2 regions of the Neobacillus sp. GCM10023253 genome follow, and region 1 is predicted to be linked to the other one. Evidence: riboswitches for the same ligand, from Rfam matches in the RefSeq annotation. Region 1 holds a riboswitch; the other holds the start of a gene.
The links. Region 1 has a riboswitch for S-adenosylmethionine ahead of ACFPA1_RS20360 (homoserine dehydrogenase). Riboswitches for the same ligand answer to the same signal wherever they lie in the genome.

Region 1 (4,607 bases):
CGTTTCAAATTTTTGAAACAGAAAAAGGAAAAATTGCTCTGTTAACCTGCTATGATATTGAATTCCCGGAAATCGTCCGGATGGCGAAGGCGAAGGGCGCCGATGTTATTTTCTGTCCATCCTGCACGGACGATCGTCACGGCTTCCACCGCGTCCGTTACACGAGCCATGCCCGAGCGATTGAAAATCAGGTATATGTAGTATTAACCGGAACGGTTGGCGCGCTGCCGACGGTTGATTTCATGCGGGCAAACTTTGGCCAGGCCGTCATTATCACTCCAAACGACATTCCGTTCCCGCCAAAAGGGCTTTTAGTAGAAGGGGAAATCAACAACGACATGGTCGTAACAGCCGATCTTGACCTGGAACTGCTATACGAAGTTCGCGAGCGTGGTTCTGTGACCACCTGGCGCGACCGCCGCACTGATTTATATACAGATTGGAATTAAAACGAGGGAGGCCTTTTCATGTATCGCAGTGAATTTTACGTTTATGATCAGGACCGGCCGCTGCCGGTTTGTATACGTAATTACACAATGGAGGACTTTGATCAGCTTATCGAAATCCAGTCCGAATGCTTCCCGCCTCCTTTTCCATCCGAGCTTTGGTGGAATGAAGAACAATTAACGAATCATGTGACACTGTTTCCGGAAGGGGCATTATGCGTTGAAATCAATGGAGAATTGGCGGGCTCCCTGACCGGAGTTTGTGTCGAGTTGGACCCGTCTAGTCACAGCCATACATGGGAAGAAGTGACCGACCACGGCTATATCCGCAACCATAATCCGAACGGCAACACCCTCTACATTGTCGATATCAGCGTCCGTCCGAAGTACCGTAAGCTGGGACTCGGAAAATTAATGATGCATGCCATGTATCATGTGGTCATTGAAAAAGGGTATGACCGTCTTCTTGGCGGCGGGCGGATGCCGGGCTATCATAAAGTGGCTGAAAAAATGACGCCGGAAGAGTATCTCGACGCTGTCATAAAGGGCGAGCTGAAGGATCCTGTCATCAGCTTTCTCCTTCGCTGCGGACGTGTGCCAATCGGTGTCGCCAGAAACTATTTAGAGGATGAAGAATCCCTTAACAATGCGGCATTAATGGAATGGAAGAACCCGTTTAAATAATTTATAAGGGGAATCAGAACCAATGGAATTTAAACGCATTACCAATATCGAAGACCCCAATTTTAAAAAGCTTCACGATTTAATGGGACAGATTTTTCCACCGGAAGAGGTCCTAGATTATGAATTGTGGAAAGAACCGTTAGAAGACCCAAGTATCCGCGTGTTCGTTGCCGTCGATCAGGACCAGGTCGTCGGTGCGACTGAGTACCGCTATTATCCTGACTGGAATATTGCGATGACCGACTTCACGATCATCAGCAAACCAGGTCTCTCGCTTGGCCGATTTTTAGCTGAAAATCGTCTAAAAGACTTAAAACAGCTTGCTGCCCAAAACGGTACGGAGCTGTTCGGAATGTTTGCCGAAATCTATGACCCATACCGTGTAGAGCACCACGAATTTGGCGGTGTGAAGGTCATGTACCCGTACGTGCGCCGTGAGGTTCTGTCACATTTAGGCTATAAGCGTCTTGACCTTGCCTATGTTCACCCGTCTTGGGAAAACAATGGGGAAGCTGTGTCCGGGCTGGATCTATGCTTCATGCCGATTAAGGAAGAAATCGCCGAAATACCGGCATCACTTGTCAAAGACTTTCTAACTACCTATTATTCTGTGCTTTCCAATAAACCACAGGAATGGCTGGACATGGTTGAGAAATTAGCAGCAAAAGAAACGGTCGCCCTTTTGCCACTTTAATATTGACAACTCTTGAAAATTCAGATAATATACTTTTTATATATCTTTGGAAATTTAATGAAAAATCAAATAAATACTCTTATCCAGAGCGGCGGAGGGACTAGGCCCGATGAAGCCCGGCAACCTTCAAGGTATTCCTTGAAAAGGTGCTAATTCCTGCAGGTTATTTGTAGCCTGATAGATAAGAGGAGGAATAGAGCCCTCTTCTTATGAAGAGGGTTTTTATTTTTCAAAAAAATAAAGGGGTGGCAGACATGTCTGTAATTAATGTGGCAATTCTCGGGTTCGGTACGGTGGGTGAAGGGGTTTATCGGACCATTCAATCACATAGCAATGAGCTGGCGGCAGAATTAGGGAAGGAAGTAGAGGTTGCTGCCGTCCTTGTTAGAAATAAGCAAAAGCCGCGGGATATTAGCGGGAATGTTCTGCTGACAACGGATTTCGAAGAAATTCTGCAATTGCCGAAGCTTGATGTCGTGATTGAATGCATCGTGGATAAAGACCCGACTTTTACCTACTTGAAAAAAGCAATCCAACGGGGCTGCCACATCATTACAGCGAATAAGGAGATGTTTGCCCACCACGGGAATGAGCTTGTCGAGTTGGCAGAACAGCATCAGGTGTCGGTTGGTTTTGAGGCGACAGTGGCTGGAGGGATTCCGGTCATTCAAACGCTCGGTCAGCTTTTAAAAATTAATCGTGTCCAGCGGATCCTGGGAATCCTCAATGGAACGTCCAATTTCATCTTGACCGAAATGAGGGAAAAACGGCAGTCATTTGCCGAAAGCTTGCTGCGGGCGCAGGAAAATGGCTATGCCGAGGCGGATCCGACCAATGACGTGGAAGGCTATGATGCTTTTTATAAAACAATGATCTTAAGCAGGCTGGCATTTGGAGAAGAGCCTGACTGGCGTGATGTTGAACGGGTTGGGATTACGTCTATTACGAGTGAATTGATTGAAGCAGCGCAAAACTTAGGGTTACGGTTTAAACATATTGCGAGCATCTGGAAGTCGGGCACCCGCATCCAGGCATCGGTGAAGCCGGTTCTGGTCGGCTCTGAGCACCCTTTTTACCATGTTGAGGGAGTGGAGAATGCGGTAAATGTAAAATCTGATATCGTTGGTGAAATCACCCTTCAAGGACCGGGCGCAGGCATGTACCCAACGGCTAGTGCCATAATCGAGGATTTGGTCCACGTATGTCAAAGCCACGTGCCGAAGTCTAATTATTTGAAAACCTCAGGGGAGGACATTGAGTTGAAAAATGAACACCAGAGGGAGTACTGGCTGGTCCAGGGTCTGGTCCAAAAATATGGCAGTCCCGCGATTACCCTGGTGGATGAAATCTCTGAGGGAATCTTTGTCCTAAAGGGTTCCAAAAAGGATATCGAGCAGCTTGCGCAAAGGCAACCATCGGTTCAATATTTTTCGATTCTGGGTAATGAAGAATTCCTCGTGAGGGGTATTGAGGAAGCGAAGGCATTATAGGGTTGGATTGAGGGGCATCTTTTATGTGATGCTCCTTTTGTTTTGAATGGACATTCATTTATCCAGTGTTTTTTCCACATCTAAAGTCCTGTATTTATAGGTAGTCCACAATGTTATGCACATTATCCACAATTTTGAAAGCGGTTATCCACCGTTAGTTATTAACAGAAAAGCTGATTGTAAAAATCAGGTTTTATAAGGGGGGAGCTGATGTTGTCTACATTATAAACATTGTTCACAAAAGAGGAGGGGGAACTTGCTGTATTGCGTTCACAATCTCTTCATATATCTAACATTAATATGTTAAGAAACTGTGAAAGCCGTTGTTTTTTCAATAGCAGGAGAGTATATTAAAAGTGTAAAGAAGATAGTGAAGCAATTCACAAAGACTTCCTTACAAGACACAGCTAGCTGATCAATCCCTTTCATAAGGGAATAACTTAAAGTTAAATTTGTGAAACATTTCACAAAAAACTATGGAGATGATTATGATGAGATGGTACAAAACTCCTTACGCAGCGGTTGTTTGGACAGTATTACGTGTTTGGCTTGGATTACAATGGATAGAAGCAGGTTATAATAAGTTAACTGGTGGTTTCGATGCTACAGGGTTCCTAAAAGGAGCAATGGCGGCAGCAACTGGCGAACACCCTGCGGTTCAAGCATGGTATGCAGATTTCTTACAGCAATTCGCTATGCCTAACGTGGGAATTTTTAATACATTAATACCTTGGGGAGAAATGTTAGTCGGTCTTGGTTTAATCGTTGGTTTAGCCACAATCCCAGCCTTGATTGCCGGTGCATTTATGAACTTGAACTTTATGCTGGCAGGCACGACAAGCACGAACCCAATTCTTTATACAGCCGCGATGATTCTGTTATTCGCAGGTGCAGGAGCTTACTACTTCGGTCTTGACCGATATGCAGTTCCTTTTATCAAAGGCTATTTCAAAAAAGCTCATGTAAATGAGGTAAAAACGCAATAAGGCAGCACCAATTAATAATCGTTAACTCCCCCTTTAAATACATTAAAGAAGCAGGAATCCTGCTTCTTCTTTTTTTAGCTAAAAGTATAAATTCAACTACGCCTCATGAACCGTCCTCTCGGACTCGCCAATCGGCTAGTTTTCATTTATTATTTGCGATTTCTGACGCGCTGATTTGCCGCATTTGCGCGCGCCATTGCTTCTAAGTCAGCTCCATCAGCCATTTCCTTGGAGAATTCTACATCTTGTCCATCTGATTTCATATTTTTCGGTACTTGAGGAAGTGAGGCTTTGTTTTTGTCACGAC
Region 2 (4,607 bases), on a different contig from region 1:
GCCTTCGCCAAGACGGCTGTTAATCGCAGAACGCAAGAAGTCAGCATTCGTAACACCGTTAATTTCGCTTGGGTATTGCATGGCTAAAAATAGTCCAGCACGAGCGCGCTCATCTACTTCCATTTCTAAAACGTCTTGCCCATCAAGCGTAATGCTGCCACTTGTTACTTCATATTTAGGGTGACCCATGATAGCAGAAGATAATGTAGATTTACCAGTTCCGTTAGGACCCATTATGGCGTGAATTTCGCCGCCTTTTATTTCAAGGTTGACACCCTTTAAAATTTCTTTCCCATCAATTGCTACGTGCAGATCTTTGATTGTTAAAGTTGATCCAGCCATATTCATACCTCCGAAAATGTATTGTATCTTTGCAGACAGATTTTTTAAGATCTTCCACATTCATTCTCACTTTATTCTCATTACAATCTTATAACAAATGAAATTTGTTAGCAACTTTTTAATAGTAATAACTAGCATGTATTTTCACTAAGAACATGCTAAATGAGAATAGCAGGAAGTTTTTAAAGAAAATTCAGATAAAGACTTTTTATGTAATACAAGCCCGAATAAAATGATACCTTATTTTTTGCTAAAATGCCATGGGTGGTTATGGCATCTATTTTTTACTACTTAATGGTCTTTCATGTAATGAATGCAGAAAAGCCAGTGAATCCTCACTGACTTTTCTGCAATATTCCTACATATTTAGTAATTACTCAGTTGCTGCGATAACAGCACCTTTGTATTTTTCCTTAATAAAATCTTGAATTTCTTTCGATTGAAGAACCTCTACAAGTGTTTTGATTTCTTTACGGTCTTTGTCTTCTGAACGAACTACTACAAGGTTGGCTGGAACCACGTCACTGCCTTCAAAGGCAATACCATATTTTCCAATATCAATGCCGCCTTCTAATGCATAGTTGGTATTAATGGCAACCGCATCACCTTCACCGTTTTCGAAAGAAGATGCTAATAATTTTGCTTCAATTAATTTAGGGAACTTCAGGTTCTTTGGATTTTCAACGATATCATCTATTCTTGCGTTTGCACCAACGCCTTCTTTAAGCTTGATTAATCCAGCCTTTTCAAAAATCGGCAGGATACGGCCGTGGTCGCTTAAAGAATCACTCATAATAATGGTTGCACCATTTGGAAGATCTTTTAGACTTTTATACTTTTTTGAGTAAATCCCGATTGGTTCTTTATGAACCCCACCCACACTGACAAAATCAAAATCTTTATTTTCTTTCATCTGCAGATCTAAATATCCAGGTGTTTGGAAATAGTTTGCATCTATTTCTTTATCCTTTAATGCTACGTTTGGCAGAATATAGTCTTGGAAAACTTGAATTTCCAAATCAATACCTTTTTTCTTCAATATTGGCTTTGCAGCTTCAAGTACTTCTGCGTGTGGTACAGCAGTCGCACCAACAACTAATTTTTTGTTCCCATCTTTATCTGCTGAATCATTTTTTGCACCGCCGCAGGCCGCTAAGGCAAATACGGTAAACGCAATGAAGATCAAACCCAGAACTTTTTTCATTTTTACTCCTCCTGTTAACGTTTATCTGTTCTCTTTGTAAAATAATCTCCAATAAATTGGATAATAAAAACTAAGATTAAAATAGCAATCGTTGCCACTAATGTAACCATTGGCCTGTTGCGTTGAAAGCCTTCTAGATAGGCAAAATGGCCAAGTCCACCGGCTCCAATGACCCCAGCCATTGCAGTAAAGCCAACAAGTGAAATCGCCGTAACGGTAATCCCGGAAATTAATGCTGGCAAGGATTCAGGTATTAATACCTTAAAAATAATATGTCCGTGTGTGGCACCCATTGATTGTGATGCTTCAATCACACCTTTATCAATTTCCCTAAGGGCGATTTCCACCATTCGAGCATAAAACGGAGCTGCTCCAATAATCAGTGCCGGCAGTGCAGCATTGGCACCGAGCATTGTTCCAACGAGAACTTTAGTAAAAGGGATTAATAAAACAATTAAGATAATAAAGGGAATGGATCTAAAAATATTTACAAAGCCAGCAATAATAATGTTTACCCCACGGCTTTGCCATATGTTTCCTTTACTCGTTAGAAATAGAAGCAGGCCTAGTAACAAGCCCAAAATAAATGTCGCAAGGACCGAGATGGCGGTCATATAGATCGTTTCACGTGTTGCCAGTAACAGCTCATCCCACTTAACTAATTCCATAAAGTCAGCCATTACTGATCACCTCCACGCCCACTTGCTGCGAGTGAATATAATCGATGGCTTTCTGAATTTCATTAGCTTGGCCATCCAAATGAATAAATAATGTTCCATAAGACCCATTTTGCGTATGAGAAATATTCCCTTGGAGAATATTTACTACGACATCAAAATCACGAATAACACGTGTGATTAATGGCTGTTCTGTTGCCTCCCCAAGAAACGATAGTTGAATGACCTTTCCATGAGGATAGCGCTCTAGCAAATGCTCTGCTGTTTCCTTTGTTTTTTCCGGTTCGGTTACCTGCTGGACAAACCGTTTCGTAATCGGCTGCTGAGGGTTTTTAAATACATCAAGCACCGGACCAAGCTCGACAATCCGCCCACTTTCCATGACCGCCACTCGATGACAGATTTTCCGGATGACATGCATTTCGTGAGTAATCAGCACAATCGTTAAGCCGAATTGTTTATTGATATTCACTAAAAGGTCGAGAATAGAGTCTGTTGTTTGTGGGTCGAGCGCTGATGTTGCCTCGTCACATAACAGCACCTTTGGGTTATTGGCAAGGGCCCGGGCAATCCCGACCCGCTGCTTCTGCCCGCCACTCAACTGTGAAGGGTAGGCGTCATCTCTGCCTTCAAGGCCAACTAACTTGATCAACTCTTCAACTCGTTTTTTCCTTTCCGGCGCGCTCACTCCGGCAATCTCTAATGGAAAAGCGATATTTTCGCTGACTGTTCTTGACCAAAGTAGATTGAAGTGCTGGAAAATCATGCTGATTTCCTGACGGGCTTTTCTAAGCTCTGCACCCTTTATTTTTGAAATCTCCCGGCCAGCCACGTTGACAGTTCCACCCGTAGGCAGCTCAAGGCCATTTAACATGCGGATTAAGGTACTTTTACCAGCCCCGCTATATCCGATCACACCAAAGATTTCTCCTTCTTTTATATCCAGGTTTACTTCATCAACAGCTTTTAGCTGTCCCTGCTTGGTAGAAAAAATCTTTCGTACATTTTTAATGGAAATCATTGAATCACCTACTTCTTGTCCTTATTATAGGATTTGATAATTTTCATGAAAGAATTCTATTTTAGTAAAATAAAAAGCCTCTCCGCAAAGGCAGAAAGGCATCATTATCAAATGAATCCTTTCTCCCATCTTTCAAAGCCGCGGCTTTGTGTGAATTGGCACCATTTCAATAAAATTGACGGTTGCCGGGCTTCATAGGGCACATCCCTCCACCTCTCTTGATAAGAGCAAAAGCTATCCTATATTTAATTATACATGCATTAATACTATTATTATGAAAGTAATAGTATCACGGTTAGATAGTAGTGTCAACGACAAAATTCTACATTTTCAAAAAACTATTTAAGGAAAATTTAGGCATTTGTTTTTAAAGATGTTAAGCCTGTTGCAGCTTCGATTGCGTCCTCTAAATCTTCTACTAAGTCCTCAACATTTTCGATTCCAATGGAAAGACGGATCAAGTCCTCGGAAACACCTGCTGACTTTAATCCTTCCGCATCCAGCTGCTGATGTGTGGTGCTTGCCGGGTGGATAATTAAGCTCTTGGCATCGCCGACATTAGCCACGTGCGCCCATAGGGTGATCGCATCGATTAATTTCGCACCGGCTTCTCTTCCGCCTTTAATGCCAAATACAACCATTGAACCAGCGCCCTTAGGTAAATATTTTTGCGCCAATTCATAGTCAGGATGTGATGGATGCCCCGGATAAGAAACCCATTCAACCGCAGGATGATTATGCAAGTATTCCACTACATTTTTGGTGTTGGCGACATGCTCTTTCATCCGTACATGAAGCGTTTCTAACCCAAGAACAAACTGGAATGAGCTTTGCGGGCTTAGTGCCGGCCCCATGTCGCGGAGAAGCTGTACGCGTGCTTTAATAATATAAGCAACCGGTCCAAGTGCCTCTGCATAAACAAGGTCATGATAGCTGGAGTCTGGCGTTGTTAAGCCAGGGAATTTCGGTGAATTCCAATCGAACTTTCCTCCGTCGACAATGATGCCCCCTGTAGTTGTTCCATTACCTAATATCCACTTAGTTGCGGAGTGAACGACGATATCAGCGCCATGCTCAATTGGACGGCACAAGTATGGTGTTGCAAAGGTATTGTCCACGATAAGAGGAACCCCTGCTTCATGAGCAATATTGGCTACCTTTTCAATATCAAGGATTCTTAAGCTTGGATTGCCGATCGTTTCAGCGAAAACAGCTTTTGTTTTTTCCGTAATGGCGGCACGGAAGTTTTCCGGATTCTCTGGGTCTACAAACTTCACATTAATCCCGTATTTAGGCAGGGTCACTGCAAATAGATTATACGTTCCACCATATAGATTGGATGCAGCAACAATCTCATCACCCG

Region 2: another riboswitch for S-adenosylmethionine. It lies ahead of ACFPA1_RS11230 (methionine ABC transporter ATP-binding protein); the one in region 1 lies ahead of ACFPA1_RS20360 (homoserine dehydrogenase).

The regions. Positions count from the first base shown of each region.
Region 1 is NZ_JBHSHV010000016.1:74,658-79,264, forward strand. Features, by position in the region: gene ACFPA1_RS20345 (carbon-nitrogen hydrolase family protein) at 1-449, shown strand, start outside; gene ACFPA1_RS20350 (GNAT family N-acetyltransferase) at 468-1,130, shown strand; gene ACFPA1_RS20355 (GNAT family N-acetyltransferase) at 1,153-1,824, shown strand; SAM riboswitch class I at 1,901-2,012, shown strand; gene ACFPA1_RS20360 (homoserine dehydrogenase) at 2,079-3,314, shown strand; gene ACFPA1_RS20365 (DoxX family protein) at 3,806-4,300, shown strand; gene ACFPA1_RS20370 (YfhD family protein) at 4,450-4,607, opposite strand, start outside.
Region 2 is NZ_JBHSHV010000008.1:125,878-130,484, forward strand. Features, by position in the region: gene sufC (Fe-S cluster assembly ATPase SufC) at 1-342, opposite strand, end outside; gene ACFPA1_RS11220 (MetQ/NlpA family ABC transporter substrate-binding protein) at 716-1,546, opposite strand; gene ACFPA1_RS11225 (methionine ABC transporter permease) at 1,561-2,226, opposite strand; gene ACFPA1_RS11230 (methionine ABC transporter ATP-binding protein) at 2,219-3,244, opposite strand; SAM riboswitch class I at 3,367-3,472, opposite strand; gene ACFPA1_RS11235 (O-acetylhomoserine aminocarboxypropyltransferase/cysteine synthase family protein) at 3,598-4,607, opposite strand, start outside.